2 regions of the Clostridium aromativorans genome follow, and region 1 is predicted to be linked to the other one. Evidence: a T-box and tRNA genes for the amino acid it is inferred to sense, from the RefSeq annotation. Region 1 holds a T-box; the other holds one or more tRNA genes.
What was found. The T-box of region 1 lies ahead of serS (serine--tRNA ligase). A T-box ahead of a tRNA ligase gene usually reads a tRNA of that ligase, here a tRNA-Ser.
Positions count from the first base shown of each region.

Region 2: it encodes a tRNA-Ser, which carries the amino acid that the T-box ahead of serS (serine--tRNA ligase) is inferred to sense. The anticodon was not compared.

Region 1 is NZ_JAJJPB010000033.1:94-11,296, forward strand. It holds tRNA gene LN736_RS16570 (tRNA-Ala) at 1-1, shown strand, start outside; gene LN736_RS16575 (HD domain-containing protein) at 87-590, shown strand; gene LN736_RS16580 (transcription repressor NadR) at 717-1,232, shown strand; gene LN736_RS16585 (UPF0182 family protein) at 1,289-4,003, shown strand; gene LN736_RS16590 (NAD(P)/FAD-dependent oxidoreductase) at 4,062-5,453, shown strand; gene LN736_RS16595 (DUF1667 domain-containing protein) at 5,472-5,837, shown strand; T-box leader at 5,943-6,140, shown strand; gene serS (serine--tRNA ligase) at 6,202-7,482, shown strand; gene LN736_RS16605 (amino acid permease) at 7,708-9,108, shown strand; partial or broken gene LN736_RS16610 (amino acid ABC transporter ATP-binding protein) at 9,138-9,833, shown strand; gene LN736_RS16615 (amino acid ABC transporter permease) at 9,834-10,499, shown strand; gene LN736_RS16620 (transporter substrate-binding domain-containing protein) at 10,551-11,203, shown strand, end outside.
Region 2 is NZ_JAJJPB010000053.1:563-7,994, reverse strand. It holds gene LN736_RS18480 (phosphatidylserine decarboxylase) at 255-1,148, opposite strand; gene LN736_RS18475 (TetR/AcrR family transcriptional regulator) at 1,347-1,931, shown strand; gene LN736_RS18470 (ABC1 kinase family protein) at 1,940-3,505, opposite strand; gene LN736_RS18465 (phasin family protein) at 3,569-3,877, opposite strand; tRNA gene LN736_RS18460 (tRNA-Arg) at 4,063-4,139, shown strand; gene LN736_RS18455 (nucleoside deaminase) at 4,324-4,758, shown strand; tRNA gene LN736_RS18450 (tRNA-Ser) at 4,777-4,866, shown strand; tRNA gene LN736_RS18445 (tRNA-Val) at 4,995-5,071, shown strand; gene LN736_RS18440 (hypothetical protein) at 5,234-5,431, shown strand; tRNA gene LN736_RS18435 (tRNA-Ser) at 5,649-5,738, shown strand; RNA gene ffs (signal recognition particle sRNA large type) at 5,750-6,015, shown strand; gene dnaX (DNA polymerase III subunit gamma/tau) at 6,112-7,432, shown strand, end outside.

The sequences.
Region 1 (11,203 bases):
ATCTTAGTAAAAGGAATTACAAATTTGTAATTCCTTTTGTTTTTTTATAAATTAATTATTATAATAGAATTAAAGGTGATAAATAAATGCTATTTTGTTATAGAATAAAACAATTTTATTGGGCACTCACTGCTAAAATCAATAGAGATGATGATAGTTTTATAAAAAGTATCCTAAATATAAATGAATTAAAATTATTTAGTAAATTATCTATTCAGGAACAGAAACATTCGGTAAAAGTAGCCTATGACGTACAAAGTATTTGTAATGATAAATTCGATAAGGTAAATATAAATTTGCTATTAAAAGCAGCACTTTTACATGATATCGGTAAAATATATAAGGAGTTGAATATATTGGATAAGTCTATTTTAGTATTAGGAGATAGATTTTCTAAAGGTAAATTGAAGAAATTTTCTAATAATACAAAAATAAAAGTATATTATGAGCATGCTAAATTGGGAAAAGAATTATTAGAGAAAATAGAAAATAATAGTAGGTTACTTTATTTGGTAGAAAATCATCATGATGAAAAAATAAATGATGATTTAGAGCTTGATATACTTAGACATTGTGATAAAAATAATTAAAAGAATAATTTTAATTGTATTTTAAAAAGTTTCTTCTATTCGTCTATAAAGTTATTCCAAATTTTATGATATAATAGTAATGTAAGTATAGTTGATTATTTCAAAAATATACTATGGGAGGTTAGTATGAACTCAGCAGATAGAAGAGTATGTATTAAAGAAATCCTTGAAAAAAGTAATATACCTCAAAAAGGTCATGTTTTAGCTGAAAAGTTAGGTGTTACTAGACAGGTAATAGTTAAAGATATAGCAATTTTAAGGGCTGAAGGCAAAAGTATAATAGCTACTCCAGATGGATATTTAATTCCAAAAGCAGAGAAGGAAATGGTTAGAAAAGTAATTGCTGTTTCACATAAAACAAGCGAAATGGAAGATGAACTTAAAACTATAGTTAAATTTGGGGGAAAAGTAGAAGATGTTATAGTGGAACATCCTGTATATGGAGAGATAAAGGGAATGTTAATGATAAAAAATTTATATGATGTAGATAATTTTTTAGATAAAATAAATAAATATAAAGCTGAACCTTTATTAATATTAACAGGAGGTGTACATTTACATACTGTAATAGCTGATAATTATGATATATTGAAAAAGATAATAAATGAATTGAAGCTAAAAAAATATATAATTTCTGATTAAGTTATACTTTCTTTAATAAGTATAATTGATGATTATTTATAAAGAGGTGATTAAAATTGAAAAAAAAGAAACTGGCATTGGGTACGGTAATTTTGATTTTGGCCTTATGTATTATATTTTTAAATAATATTGTAAACTTTGTAATTAATATAGAATGGTTTAAAGAAGTAGGATATTTATCTGTTTATTTTACTAAGATTATTGCTATGTTTAAGCTTATAGTACCTTTATTCATAATAAGTTTTATAGGTATATGGTTGTATTATAAGAGCCTTCGGATAAGTATAATAAAGTATAGAAAAGTCGTTGAAGTGAATAGCAATAAAGATAAATTTGAAAGAAAAATAGTTTTAATTGTTGATCTAATTGCTTCATTTGTGGTTTCTTATATATTTGCAGCAACTTATTGGTATAGAACTTTACAATTTACAAATTCTGTACCTTTTAATATAAAAGATCCTCTTTTAAATTTAGATGTTTCTTTTTATGTATTTAGATTACCACTTATACGATCTCTATATAATGCATTTTTGAGTTTGGTAATATTTTTATGTTTAATAACACTATTTACATATTTTTTATTGAATATAAAAGACAGGTTTATTTTAAGAAGCTTTAAAAAAAGACCTGGTAAGATAGATATTTTAAATAGTGATATTACAAGATTTGCAGGGAAACAATTGGCAGTTTTAGCTGCTCTTATAATGATTTTTATATCGGTAGGATATGTTTTAAAGTGTATTGGACTTGTATATAGTGAAAATGGTGTGGCATTTGGGGCCAGTTATACTGATGTTCATGTAAGCTTGTTGTTTTATAAAATTATTGCAGTAGCGTCTATTATTGCAGCTATAGTTATATTCATAAGTATAATTAAATCTAGGTTTAAATATATTGTAATTTCAATAGCTGTAATAGCAATATTAGTTGTAGTTAAAAGTATATCATACTTTGTAGTACAAAATTTTATTGTAAAATCTAATCAGAAAACTTTAGAGCAGCCTTATATAAAATATGATATAGATTATACCCGTAAGGCATATAATATTGACAATATGGCAACTACTTCTTTTCAGGTAAAAAATGATTTGACTTCAGCAGATATAAAGAACAATATGGATACTATAGATAATATAAGAGTTAACTCCTTTGATCCAACTCTTGAATTTTATAACCAAGTTCAGATTATAAGGTATTATTATCAATTCAATAATATTGATGTGGATAGATATTATATAAATGGAAAATTCAATCAAGTATTTATAGGAGCAAGAGAAATAAATAGCAAGGCAATAGATCCTAATACATGGCAGAATAGGCACCTTGTATACACTCATGGTTACGGTATAGTAATGAATAAAGTAAATTCTGTAACCTCAGAAGGACAGCCTAATTTTGTCGTAAAGGATATGCCTCCGCAAAATTCTACAGATATAAAATTAGCTAATCCAAGGATATACTTTGGAGAGAAAACAGACGATTATGCAGTTGTAAATACTAAATTGGATGAGTTTGATTACCCAAAAGGAAGCGATAATGCAACTAATAACTATAATGGCACTGCTGGAATAAAGCTGGGAATAATCAACAGAATTTTGTTTGCCATAAATCAAAAGGATATAAATTTTCTTTTATCTAGGGATATAACTAAGGAAAGTAAAATATTGATAAATAGAAATATAAAAGATAGAGTTAATAAAATTGCACCGTTTTTAAATTATGAATCTGATCCATATATAATAATGAGTGGTGGTAAACTCTATTGGATCTTAGATGGTTATACATTCTCAAATGAATATCCTTTTTCACAGCCGCAAAATGGACTTAACTATATAAGGAATTCTGTAAAAGTTGTTATGAATGCTGAAAATGGAAATGTTAATTTTTATATCATGGATAAAAATGATCCTATAATTAAAAGTTATGCGAAAATATTTCCCGGGCTATTTAAAGATGTAAGTGAGTTGTCACAAGATATAGTTAAGCATTTTAAGTATCCTAAAGATCTATTTAATATTCAATGTAGCATACTTGGAAAATACCATGTAACAAATCCAGGAGTATTTTATAGTGGTGAGGATTTATGGGAAGTAGCCAGTAATCAAAAGGAAGTTAGTGGAGAAAAAAGTTTAATTGAATCACCTTATGTGGTTATGAGGCCCGCAGGTGCTTCAAAGGAAGAAATGATATTATTACAGTATTTCAATATGAGAGATAAGGATAATATGGTTGCTTTATTTGGCGCTAGAATGGATGGAGACAATTATGGAAAACTCATTCTTTATAAATTTCCGCCTGAAAAAACTATATACAGCCCTTATCTGTTTAAACAAAAATTAAATCAGGATACAACTATATCTCAGCAGTTGTCTCTTTGGAATAAAAATGGTTCTACAGTTCAATTTGGTGATACTATGATAGTTCCTATAAAAAATTCGTTGCTATATGTAGAGCCTATGTATTTAAGAGCTAATGGGAAAGATAGTATCCCTGAGATGAAAAGAGTTATAGTATCTTACGGGGATAAGATATTGTTAGCTCAAAGTATAGACGATGCCTTAAATCAAATATTTAATTATAATCAGGATTCTAGTAATGAAAGTATTGATAATTCTCAAAAGCAAACGACACCTTCCGTTAATAGTGATCAAATGAAAAGGGCAAAAACCTTATATGATAATGCAATAAGTGCACAAAAAAATGGAGATTGGGCAAAATATGGAGAAGATATTGAGGAACTTGGAAAAATAATAGATTCATTAAGTAAATAGAAATAGTGTTTTGGATTATAGAAGAATGTGTTTAGGTACTTTGAAAGGAAGATTTGACATGGATTATGATGTAATTATATTGGGTGGAGGAATAGTAGGATGTGCAGTTTCTTATGAACTTTCCAAATATAATTTAAATATAGCATTGATTGAAAAGGACTATGATATAGCTGATGATGTAGCACTTATAAATTCTTCTATAGTTTATGATGGATTAGAATGTGAAGATACATTATTGGCCAAATTAGAACTTATAGGTAACAAACTTATACCTGGCTTAGCATCTAAATTTAATATTTGTTTTAAAAAAAAGGGATATTTACTTGTTGCAAATAACCGGGAAAGTGAAAAAAGGTTGACTGAAATATATTGTACAGCTTTAAAAAGAGGAATAAAAAATATACATTTATTGAATCCTAAGGAAATTTATAAAGTAGAACCTGGATTGAATGAAAATATAAGAAAAGCTATTTATTCTGAAAATACGGGAATTATATCTCCTTATGATTTAGCAATCTCATATGGTGAAATTGCATTTGACAATGGGGTTAATTTTAAGTTAGGAGAAGAAGTTTTAGATATAGAAAATATATCGAAGGGATTTAAGGTGATAACTAATAAAAATAAGTTTACTTGTAATATGGTGTTAAATACAACTCCAAGAGAAAATTACAGTATAGATAGCCAAAATAAAATAAATAAGGATAGAAAATATTTAAAATATTTTCTTATAGATAAAAATACTAAAAAGGATTATAGAAATATAATTTCTACAGTTGAAGAAAATTGTGGGAAGATGTTTCTTATGCCTACTAGTCAGGATGGATTGTTAATAGGTATAAAAGATAATAAAAAGATAAGTTATGAAGGTGCTCTACAAAAAATTAAAGGATTTATAAAGGATATATCTGAACAGGATATTGAGAGCTCCTATGACTCTTTATTTTATAATGACTCTTTAATTATAGATGATAGTTTAATTGATAAGGGTTATATTAAAGTAATTGGCAAACATTATGGTCAAATTACAATGACTCCAGTAATTGCAAATATAGTATGTGAAACTATAGTGAATAATTTAAACTGTGTTCTAAAGAAGGATTTTGTAGATAGACGGAGGGAATTTTATAGATTTAGGGATTTATCTAATGATGATAGAAAAAAAATAATAAGATTGAATAAAAGTTATGGTAGGATAATATGTTATTGTGGAAAGATAACAGAGGGCGAAATAATAGATGCTATACGCAGACCTTTGGGGGCACGTACAGTAGAGGGTATAAAGAGAAGGACAGGTGCTGGATTTGGAAATTGTATGGGATCTCAGTGTCTTTGCAAAATTACATCTATTCTTTCCAGGGAAATAAATAAAGATATGATATATATAGTAAAGGATTCCAAAAACTCTAATATTGTTAAAGGTAGAATAAAGGAGTTTAATGAAATGTAATTATGGGGGAACTACAAGTTGATTAAAGAGGTTATTTGTAACAAGTGCGGTAAAAAGTGTATACTTAGTATAGATAAATGTGAAAATAATGTAGAAGTTGAGGGGAATTTATGTGATAAGGGAATAGAATATGCAAAATTGGAAATAGATAATAAAAGTGATATATTTACTACTCTTGTGAGAATAAAGGGATCTGACTATAATGTGGTTCCTGTAAAGAGCTCCAAGCCTATAGATAAAAGTTTATGGATAGAATGTTCTAAAGTTTTAAGTAGAATACATGTTGGAGCCCCTATAAAAATTGGCAGTATAGTATGTAAGAATATTTTAAATACAAGAGTAGATATAATTTGCACTAAAAATATTGATAAAAATGCTAAATAAATTTTAAAATTTATTTTATGACTTTTGATGTAACGGTCATATAAATATGTCTATGGATTTAAATATTTAATTTATTGACATTATAAGTCTATGTATATATAATTGAAGTTGTCAATGAAAAGGTCAGTAGCTTTATAGTGATTTAAGAGAATCAGTGGTTGGTGAAAACTGGTTATTATTATACTGTGAATCCACCTTGGAGATACTGTTAAAAGCAGTTCGGTGATACCGTTATAATCTTAAAGAGAGTCAATATGTTATTGGCTAATTAGGGTGGCAACACGGAATCTTTTCGTCCCTTTGGGGTAAAAAGATTCTTTTTTTATATATAAAATTACATATATCACTGAGGAGGATTATAATTATGTTGGATTTAAAAAAGATAAGAAACAATCCAGAGGAGATAAAAAAACAACTTACAAATAGGGGAGAAGATTTTGATTTATCAGATATTGATAAAGTAGTATCACTAGATGAAAAAAGGAGACAAATTTTAGTTGAAGTAGAATCGTTGAAAAATAAAAGAAATCAGGATTCATCAGAAATAGCTAAAATAAAAAGAAATGGTGGAAATGCTGATACTTTAGTAAGTGAGATGAAAGAGGTTTCGGATAAGATAAAAGGGTATGATGTACAGTTATCAGAAGTCAATGATAAAATAGAATATATAATGCTTAGAATACCTAATATTCCAAATCCTGCAGTTCCAGAAGGTAAAACAGATGAAGATAATGTTGAAATTAGAAGATGGTCAGAGCCTACTAAATTTGACTTTAAGCCTAAGGCTCATTGGGATATAGGTACAGATTTGAATATACTTGATTTTGAAAGAGGAGGTAAAGTATCAGGATCAAGATTTACATTTTATAGAGGAATAGGAGCAAAGCTTGAAAGAGCTGTAATAACATATTATTTGGATTTTCATACTGAAAAACATGGATATGAAGAATTATTCCCTCCTTATATGGTAAATAGAAATAGCATGATAGGTACAGGTCAGCTTCCCAAATTTGAAGAAGATGCTTTTAGAGTATCTAATAATGATTTTTTCTTGATTCCGACTGCTGAAGTTCCAGTAACTAATTTTTATAGAAACGAAGTGCTAAGAGGGGAAGATTTACCTATAAAGCACGTTGCATATAGTGCATGTTTTAGAGCTGAGGCTGGTTCGGCAGGTAGAGATACAAGGGGAATTATAAGGCAGCATCAATTTAATAAAGTGGAAATGGTTAAATTTACAAAACCTGAACAGTCCTATGAAGAACTTGAGAAATTAACTAATGATGCGGAGGATGTTCTTAAGGGTCTTAAACTTCCTTATAGGGTAGTTAGAATATGTAAGGGTGATTTAGGATTTACAGCGGCACTTAAGTATGATATAGAAGTCTGGATGCCAAGTTATAATAGATATGTTGAGATATCAAGCTGTAGTAATATGGAGGATTTCCAGGCAAGGCGTGCTAATATAAAGTATAAAGATACACCGAAAGACAAACCAAAATATGTTCATACATTAAATGGTTCTGGAGTAGCAGTAGGAAGAACAGTTGCGGCTATTTTGGAAAACTACCAACAGGCAGATGGAAGTGTTGTAATTCCTGAATTATTGAGACCATACATGGGTGGAAAAGAAGTTATCAAATAGAATAATAATTGTTTAAAGGGCAGTAACTTTTTTATTTATAAAAAGTTACTGCCTTTCTATTTAATTTTTAAAATTTAAAATATATTAAATAAATATTGTTTTAATAAACTTACAATTATAGTATAATAATAAAATGTCTTTCAAATAAAGAGCTATAGTAAAATTATTTAAATTAGAGGTATTGTAATAATTCTTCTATTAAAATTGAGGAGATTGATGTATATTATGGATTTATTTAGAAAAAAAAGTTTGAATGATTTTGAAAATGCAGTTTCCAAAACCAATCTAAAAAAAGGATTAAATTCTTTTGATATAGCATCTATGGGAATTGGATCTGTAGTGGGTACTGGCATATTTGTCGCAACCGGACAAGGTGCCCATATAGCAGGACCAGCAATAATAATATCTTATGTAATAGCGGCAATAACAGCTGTACTATGTGCTCTTACTTATGCAGAACTTGCCACCATGTTTCCGGTTTCAGGTAGTACATATTCTTATTGCTACATAGCTTTTGGTGAAATAATAGCTTGGATTTTGGCCTGGAATTTAATACTTGAATATCTTGTAGTTGCAGCTACTATTGCTACAGGTTGGTCTTCTACATTTGTGGGAGCTTTAGCTACATATAATATACATATACCTGAAATGATTACAAAGTCTCCATTATCTGGTGGCATAGTAGATTTACCTGCTGTTCTGGTTGTAGCACTTATAACATGGATTTTATATATTGGCGTGTCGGAAAGTGCAAAGGTAAATAATATTATAGTTGCTGTAAAAATAGCTGTAATAGCTATTTTTATATTAGTTGGAATAGCTCATGTAAATATATCTAATTATCATCCTTTTGCTCCCTTCGGATTTAAAGGGGTAATGTCGGCAGCTTCAATTATATTCTTTGCATTTATTGGATTTGATGCGGTTTCTACTGCAGCGGAAGAAACTGCTAATCCTAAAAGAGATATTCCATTAGGATTGGGTATATGTATGGTTATAATTGTTATATTGTATATAGGTGTCTCACTAGTTCTTACAGGAATAGTACCATATAAATTAATAGATATAAATAATGCACTTCCAGCTTCTCTGTCATATATTGGAATAAATTGGGGATCTGCTCTAATAGCTGTAGGAGCTATTGTAGGAATGATTTCAACTCTTTTAGTAACAGTATATGGTCAGGTTAGAATATTCATGAGTATGTCTAGGGATGGTTTATTACCTAAATGCTTTGCATCAATATCTGATACTCACAGTACACCAGCTTGCTGTACTTTAATAACAGGAGCTGCAACGGCTGTCATAGGGGGTTTTTTGCCACTTTCAGTACTCATTGAATTATGTAATATAGGGACTCTATCTGCTTTTTTAGCGGTATCTATAGGAGTTATTGTTTTAAGAAAAACTATGCCTGACATTGAAAGAAAGTTTAGATGTCCGGGAGTACCTTTTACCCCGATATTAACTATATTTTTTTGCTTATACCTTATGATAAACTTACCAATGGTCACATGGATTAGGTTTCTAGTGTGGACAATAGCTGGAATATCCATTTATTTTTTATATGGGGCAAAGCATAGTACATTAAATGAGACTTCTAATATAGAAAATAGGAGTGTTTAATAGTTAATGTGTTAATTATTTTATAATAAAATATTGAAATAGACAAGGGAGAAGTTGTGGTATTAATTGGTCCTTCAGGGACAGGTAAATCTACATTTCTCCGTTGTCTTAATTTTTTAGTTAGACCTACAGAAGGTAGAATTACAATTGATGGATTTACAGTAAATGCTAAAATAGCTTCTAGAAAAGATATTTATCAATTGAGACTGAAAACATCAATGGTTTTCCAGAATTATAATTTGCTTAAGAATAAAACCGCTTTACGAAATATTATGGAACCTATGGTTACAGTACAAAAGAAAAGTAAGGACAAGGCTGAAAAAATAGCTCTTGATTTGATTAAAAAGGTAGGGCTTTTAGAAAAAAAAGATGCATATCCTAAGGAGATGTCAGGTGGACAACAGCAGAGGATAGGGATTGCCAGAGCTATGGCTGTAAATGCAAATGTTATGTTATTTGATGAACCTACATCTTCTCTGGATCCTGAATTAGTTGGAGAAGTTCTAACTGTAATTAAACAATTGGCTGTAGAAAGTAATAAAACAATGCTAATAGTGACCCATGAGATGAAATTTGCCAGGGAAGTTGCAGATAGAATAGTTTTTTTGGAAGATGGATGCATTGCAGGAATGGGAACTCCTCAAGAAATATTTGAAAATTGTACAAATGAACGAATTAGAAAGTTTGTTAATACAGTAAGTTCAAATATTATGGAGGGTAAATAAATGAATTTTGATTTTAAATGGTTTATTAACTTATTTCCGATTGTCCTACCTTCATTAAAATTGACAATTGAGATGTCTTTGATATCTTTATTATTTACATTGATGCTGTCTATTATAATCTCTATTATCAGGTATTATAAAGTATGGGGATTTTCTCAAATTTTTGGTATTTATATTACATTTTTTAGAGCTACACCATTGGTGGCACAGCTGTTTATATTATATTTTGGATTTCCATCTATAATCCCGGCTTTGAAATCCATGACGGCGTTTCAAGCTACTGTAATTGCTCTTACGTTAAATACAGCTTCTTTTATGGCAGAAACGTTGAGGGCAGCTATTGAATCTGTTGAAAAAGGACAACTTGAGGCTTGCTATTCTATGGGAATGACAAAATATCAGACAATGATACGAGTTGTTCTACCTCAAGCATTTGTTGTAGCGCTGCCATCTCTTGGAAACCAGTTTATAGGCATAATTAAAGGAACTGCACTTGGGTTTACAGTAGGACTTGCTGATATAATGGCAAAAGCCAAGATGGAAGCAGCATTAAGTCTGCGTTTTTTTGAAGCATACTTATGTGTCACACTGATTTATCTGGTAATTGTAGTTTTTATGGAAAAACTTCAGGGACTATTGGAAAGAAAAATTCAAAAATTCTGTTAAAAGGTATAATTTTAAATTTATATAAATAATATTAAAACTTAGGAGGAAAATATGAAAAAAATACTTTTAACTGTAATATCCATATGTGTGATTTTTGGTATGACTGCATGTGGAAATAATCAAAAAAATTCACAAAAACAAGATGAATCTAGCACATCTACTGAAATTGTGGTAGCATCCGGTTCATCGTCAGTTCCAAATTCCTATGTAGAAAATGGAGTACATAAGGGACAGGAAGTGGATATTTGGAATGCCATTTCTAAAAAGACCGGACTTAAGGTTAAATTTATAACGGGAGATTTTGATACTTTATTTGGATATCTGGATTCAGGTAAAGCTGACACTGTGGGGAACACCATTACAATCAATGCCAAGAGGAGAGATAAATATAATTTTTCAGAACCATATGCCTATATTCCTGAAAAATTGGTTGTTCATTCAAATAGGACAGATATTAAAAAATTAAAGGATATCGCAGGAATGACCTGTGGGTTTTCATCAGGATCAAATGGAGGCAATTTGTTTCAACAAATTGCAAAAGACCAGGGAATAAAGATAAATTTAGTAACGTATGATAGTTCTGAATTATTAAATGAAGCTTTCAGACAGGGAAAAGTTGATGTGATGATTGTGGCGGCTGGTGAAGCGGCGTATAAAATTAAAAATAAAGTTATTGATGCCAGAATGGTTGAGGAAAATGTTAT
Region 2 (7,432 bases), on a different contig from region 1:
AATCTGAAAAGAGATTTTTCCGTATTTTTTATGTATAAAATCAACAGTAAAACGGTAAAGTAAAATGTAAGAATATAAATATAAACAGGTGAATGTAGTGATTGAAAATTTAGGTTCATCAGATATACTGTCGAAAATATTAAATATACTGTCAGTAATTCTTCCTATTTTAATAGTGTTGATATTAATTATTATAGATAAAAATAACAACTAGAGCTTTGTTAAAGAGCTGCAATAAGAAATGAAGAAAAAATTTAATTTTCATACTGAATTCCAATTTTTTCTCCCATTAATACCCTTGTTTCATAACCTTTTTTTGTCTGCTCAATTATGTCTTTATCAACTGTAATTTTATTTTTTTCAAAAAATAAAATTACAGTTGATCCACCAAACTTGAAGTACCCCTTTTCAGCACCTTTAGAAATATCTTTTTTGGGGCAATAAGTTTGTATTATTGAACCCACGCAAGTAGCGCCTATCTCCACATAAATTACATCACCAAAATTATTAGAATGAAAAATACTCCATTCCCTTTTGTTTTTACAAAACACATTAGAAATATTTTCTAAAGATATTGGATTTACGGAATAATAGTCTCCTTTAATTTTTTTATAAGATTCGCATTTTCCCCAGTCTATAAAGTGAAATCTGTGGTAGTCTGTTGGGCATAGCCTGAATATTAAACAGGTGCCATTGTTGAATTTTACAGGTGTTTTGTTATTGTTTATTAGATCACATAGGCTGTATGTAAATCCTTTAATTTGGACAATTTTGTTTAAATTTATATGCTCATATGCTGTCAATCTTCCATCAACAGGTGATATTAAAATTTTTTTATTCATATTAATTGGCCTAGCATTTTTTTTGAGAGACCTTGAAAAAAAATCATTGAAACAATTAAAATCATTGTAATCTATGGCACATTCAGACATATCTATATTAAAATCATCTATAAAGGACCTGATTTTCCTTTTACTGTATTTGGTGCTGCAAAATAAGCCATATAATTTAGAAAATATCTTCTTTTTAACTATGATTTCAAGAAATTTCATTCCCAGGGGGGAAGAATAGATCCACTTTAAATAAGCATCTCCTGCCACTTTTTCTATATTATAATTTTTCGTCCTTCTGTTAAAATATCTAATCATTTTCTACCTTCCAGTTAACATTTTAAATAGTTGAATTTGTTTATTATTTATTTTAACATTATAATAATTATATGAAAATGGCTTTTAAATCCTTTTATTAAAAACTATTGAGTTATTTTAATAACAGAGTATAATGAAAATGGATATAATTATACTGACCAGTCAATAATTATGCGATAAAAATCTGGAGTGGTATTTATGAATAATACGAAAAGAACGATTTCTGAATCTGCTATAAAAGTTTTTTCTAAAAACGGGTATAATGGTGCAACAATGGATGCTATAGCAGCTGATGCAGGTGTGGCAAAGGGAACATTATACTATCATTTTAAAAGCAAGGAAGAGATATTTAAATATATAGTTCAAGAAGGGATGAATGTACTAAAGGGAAAAATAGAAAGTGATTCTAAAGATGTAAGTGACTCTTTGGAAAAGATAAGAATTCTCTGTAGAGTTCAGTGGGGATTGATTTATGAGAGCAGAGATTTTATAAAAGTAATAATGAGTCAGATTTGGGGACAGGAAGCAAGGCAATTAGAATTGAGGGAATGTATAAAATCTTACATAGTTTATATACAAAATTATTTAAAAGAAGCTGTGGATGATGGCAGCATAAAAAAATGTAATTTATCTTTTTTATCGTACACCTTATTTGGAACAGTCTGTTCTGTTGCTGTTTATGAGTTAATGAATGAAGATAAAAAAGATCTGGATGATATGATAGAAAGTCTTATGAATTATATTTTAAATGGAATAAAGGTAGAAAAGGAGAATAAGATTTAATCTCCTTTTTAAAATCTTCCGGATTTAATTATGGAGATTATCAATATAATTCCGATCAATATAAAAAATATAAAATTTACAATACCTATTAATGGGATATTGTAGATTTTAGGACCTATATTAAAATTTAAAATCAGAGATGAACTTACAATTATGGAGCATGTTATTAGGGAAAGTGATAGCCTGTTTACCATTTTATTTAACTGGTTTATGGAATCATCAATTTTACTAAATTTTAATTCAATTTTAGTTCTTCCATTTAATATACAATCCATTAATTCTATTGTTTTTATTGGAAACTTTGAAAAATTCTTTGTAAAATTATAGGAATTTATAAGGATATTTTCTGGATTTATATCATCAAAATAATAAAATTTATTGTTGCTTTTAACAAAGGGTATTGCTATGTCTAGAATATCAATTTCAGGTGATATTTCTGTTACTAGACCTTCTACCATAATTAAACTCTTCACCAGTAATATTAAATTTTTGGGTAAAGTAATACTATTATTTTTTGCACATTTAAAAATTTCTGTTAATAATACTGAAATCTTTATATTTTTAAGAGAAGTAGACAGATAGTTTATTAAAAACAATTCTACATCTTCATACAATTTATTTCTATCTATAAGGTCTTTTTTTACACCTATTGATATAATAACAGATACAAGTTTGTCTGTATCTTTATGTACTATGGACATAATAGCCTCATTTAAAAGAAGTCTAAGTCGGGGCGAAATGGTACCTACTATTCCAAAATCCAAAAAACATATTTTTTTATTGAGTACCATTAAATTTCCAGGATGGGGATCAGCATGAAAAAAGCCATCGGTAAATACCTGCTTAAAAAAAGATAAAGCTAATTTTTTACCTAAATCCTGTAAATCATATTTTTCTTTTTTTAGTTTTTCTATGTTATTTATTTTAAATCCATAAATTTTTTCCATAGTCAATACTTTAATTCCCGATAATTCGTTTACTACATAAGGCACATAGCAAAAATTTACATTTTCGTTTAGTTTTTTGAATTTTGACATATTACTAGCTTCCAGATTAAAGTTTAGTTCCTGTTTAGTTGAAAAAAGTAATTCATCCAAAGCTTCTTCAGGATCAATTAAGGATTCTTTAAATTTAACTTTAGTAATTTTTATAATTTTATACAGTATATATATATCTGTTTCCATCTTCTCTTTTATATTAGGTCTTTGTATTTTTACGATAACGTTTTTCCCATTTTTTAAAGTTGCATTGTATACTTGGGCAATAGATCCCGATGCCAGGGGGATCTTTTCAAAATGTTGAAAACAATCTTCTATGTTTTTATTAAATTCTTCAAAAAATACTTTATTTATATTTTCATAACTTTCAGGAAGTACATCATCTTGGAGCTTTGAGAGTTCTTCAATGTATTGAGAAGGCATTATATCAGGTCTTGAACTTAATATTTGACCTATCTTTATAAAAGTAGGTCCAAGTTCTTCGAAAGCTTTTCTGAGATTTTGAGGTGACTTTTCTTTATTGTGATTTTTAGTACATACTAAAAATTTAAAACCGTATTTAGCTAATACCTTCATTATTTCTTTAAATCTTTTCGAATATAAAGTTTTCATGACATATATTTTGTTCTGACTAAAGCTTTAAGCTTTAGTCATTTCTTTTATTTTATTTTCAAGTGCAATTAATCTCTCATTTATTGATGATATATCTTCTTTAGACGCAAGATTCATATCCTTTAGTATTGATAGCAAATCATTCTTGTTTATAGGTTTTATATCTTCTTTTTTAGCTATAACTGTTTTTTTTAATTCTTCAGATAGTTGTTTCCCCTCATCTACTGTTATTTTCCCCTTTTCAACCATTTCCTCAATTAATTTTACTGCTTTCTCATAAGTATATGCAGCTGAACCTATGCCTGCCAAAAATAAATTTTTTAATTCATTGATCATATTTAATCCTCCTATATAAATTTATAAATAAATTACCTAACAATCCATATGATTAGAAATTGGTAGGATTGTAGATAATATAAAGTTTTTTATAATGCTGATTTATGCTTTATTTAATAAAAGTTCATAAAAAAATTGACAATTTTCATAAATTATAATAGAATATGAAGGTAGCAAATGTATATGCGCTCGTAGCTCAGTAGGATAGAGCAGCGGTTTCCTAAACCGCGTGCCGGAGGTTCGACTCCTCTCGGGCGCACCATAGAGTTTCGTAAGTGCAATATTTAAGGGATATTTATCTTAGAAAAATTTTATCTATTTAGAGATAGTATATCCTTTATTCTATATTTATATTTTATTTATCAATATTCATTTATATGTTTATTTAAAAGAATAAAAATTTAAGTAGAAGTCAATTAATATATTGTTTTTGAGGTATCTATATAATGGATTTTATGGCTGAAGCTTTAAAACAGGCTAAAATAGCTTTAGAGTTAGGTGAAGTTCCTGTAGGTGCTGTTATAATAAAAAATCATAAAATTATATCAGAAGCATGTAATTTAAGAGAAACTTTAAAAGATCCTACTGCCCATGCAGAAATTATTGCTATAAGGGATGCTTCCAAAGTACTTGAAGATTGGAGATTAGAAGACTGCAGTATGTATGTTACTTTAGAACCGTGTGCTATGTGTGCGGGGGCTATATTACAATGCAGAATTAGTAGGCTGTATATAGGTACTTTTGATCCGGATGCAGGAGCTTGTGGTTCTGTAGTCAATATATTGCAAAATGAATTTTTGAATCATTGGACTGATATTCATTGGACTTATAGGAAAAAATGTAGTGACATATTAAAACGATTTTTTAAAAATAGAAGATAGATATTAAATAATAAGTGTGGAAGCGTATCGAAGTGGTCATAACGGGCCTGACTCGAAATCAGGTAGTCCTTACTGGGCTCGTGGGTTCGAATCCCACCGCTTCCGCCATATAGACTATCACTTATTGATGAACCAAGAAGGGTTACCAACAGATGGTTTTTTTTGGAAGCTACAAATTGCCAATATTGAATTTTTCCTTTTTGTTTGGTATAATAGGATCGTTAAAATTGATATATGGAGGTATAGCTCAGCTGGTTAGAGTGTACGGTTCACATCCGTAAGGTCGAGGGTTCGAGCCCCCCTGTCTCCACCATAATGAACAAGCCTGTTTTTAGCATAGTTAAAGGTAGGCTTGTTTGTTGTATTTTGCAGGTTCTTTAATATAAAATAAACTATTGTCAAAACAATGTATAAAATGATATTATAATAACGTTGGAATAAAATAAGCTTTAAATTAAACTAAAAGGAGAAAAACATGATAAATAATTCAGGAAATCCAACTATGTATATTGGTGGTAAACCTAAAGGAAATTATACTGATATATCAACAAAGTACATAGATAAAGCTTTTGAGAACAGCCATTTGAATAATAGCATCAAAGATAAGCAAAGAAATTTTACATATGAACGTAAAAAGGACAAGCATCTTCTTATCTATGAGATAGAAAGATAAGTTTAATTGAATTGAGATTACTATATTAGTAAATTAAAAGGATAATTTATCATTGATATAGATTGTAAAATAGGATTGGAAGTAGATATCAAATTGAACTTCTGATAAAAGTGTTGCTTTGTTCAAAAATATATGTTAGAATACATAAGTGGAAAAAGCAGCAGTTAGTGATATTTTGCTGAAAACTTAATAAAATTTATTTCATGAGTAAACCTATGGAGAGATGTCCGAGAGGTTGAAGGAGCACGCCTGGAAAGCGTGTGTAGGGGAAACTCTACCGGGGGTTCGAATCCCCCTCTTTCCGCCATTTTAACTTTGTCGTGCTAGATGGGGAGTTAGCGGTGCCCTGTAGCCTGCAATCCGCTGCAGCAGGATTGAATTCCTAGCTTAGTCTGTAAAATGTAAGGCCTGGCTCATAAAAGTGGCGTTGAGAACTTGATCCCACGCAACGGAAACTCATGAACCCCGTCAGATCCGGAAGGAAGCAGCGGTAAGTGAACATTTTCGTGTGCCGTGGATAAATCTGGTTTGAGTTAACTATATGGGTAACGCTTATAGTTTATCAGGCGAAGCTAGGTGCACGACTTTAATACTTTAAACTGAATTAAAAAGATACCATATGGTATCTTTTTTGTCATGTATTTAAATAAAGGTTATAATATATATAAGAAGGTGATAACATGGCTTATACCGCATTGTATAGGGAATGGAGGCCTAAAACTTTTTCTGATGTAGTAGGCCAGAACCATATAACAATTACGCTTAAGAATCAAATATTGAATCATAGGGTGGCACATGCATATTTATTTTCAGGAACAAGAGGTACAGGGAAAACTTCAATGGCTAAGATATTAGCTAAAGCAGTAAATTGTTTAGATTTAAAAGATGGAGAACCTTGTAATCAGTGTGAAATGTGTAAAAAGATAAATGAGGGAATTTCTATGGATGTAATAGAAATGGATGCAGCTTCAAAACGTCGATTGGAAGATATAAAAGATGTAATTGAAAATGTAAAATATCCTCCTCAGGAGGGAAAATACAAGGTCTATATTATGGATGAAGTACATATGCTCACCCAGGAAGCGGTGAATGCATTTTTAAAAACTCTGGAGGAGCCTCCATTGAATGTAATATTTATACTTGCAACTACTGATCCCCAGAAGCTTCCTGTTACCATACTTTCGAGATGTCAAGAGTTTGATTTTAGAAGGATAAAGAGCTCAGATGTATTTAATAGACTTAGATGCATAGTGGATAAACAGGGGATTTTTGCAGATGATAGAAGTTTGAATTTGATATCTAGAATGTGTGATGGAGCCATGAGGGATGCCCTCAGTATATTGGATCAAGCAATATCCATGGGTGACGGAAAAGTTGAGTACAGCAGTGTAGTGGATATGCTGGGTTTGGTTACAAATGAGAATTTATTTAAACTTACAAATAGTATAATAGAAAAAGATGTAGAGTCGTCTATGAGGATAATTGATGACATAGTTTTAAGCGGGAAGGATATAGCTAATTTTATTAAGGATATGATAATTCATATGAGAGATCTTTTGATGGTAAAGGTTTCTAATAGTCCTGAGGACGTACTTGATATGTCAGAGGAGAATATAAATCTTTTAAAGGGGCAGGCACAGAAAATACGCGTGGAAGAAATAATGAGGAATATAAGAATACTTCAAGATGCCCAGGAACAGTCTAAGTGGGTTAAACAGAGCAGGATTTATCTAGAACTTGCAGTAATAAAAATGTGTAAAATAGAATATGATACATCTAAGGAAGTGATCCTTGCCAGATTGAACAGGCTGGAGCAGGCATTTAAGCAGGGTGAGATTAAGGTATCCTGTGAAAGGATAATTCCTGAAGCAGTATCTCACAAAGAAAATGTAGTAGAGAAAAACCTTAATAGCGTGAAAAAAGATACTTCCTGCAAATCAAGGCAAAATTTATCTAAGGATTTAAAACCTATAGAAGAAGAAAATATGTATTCAAAGCTTA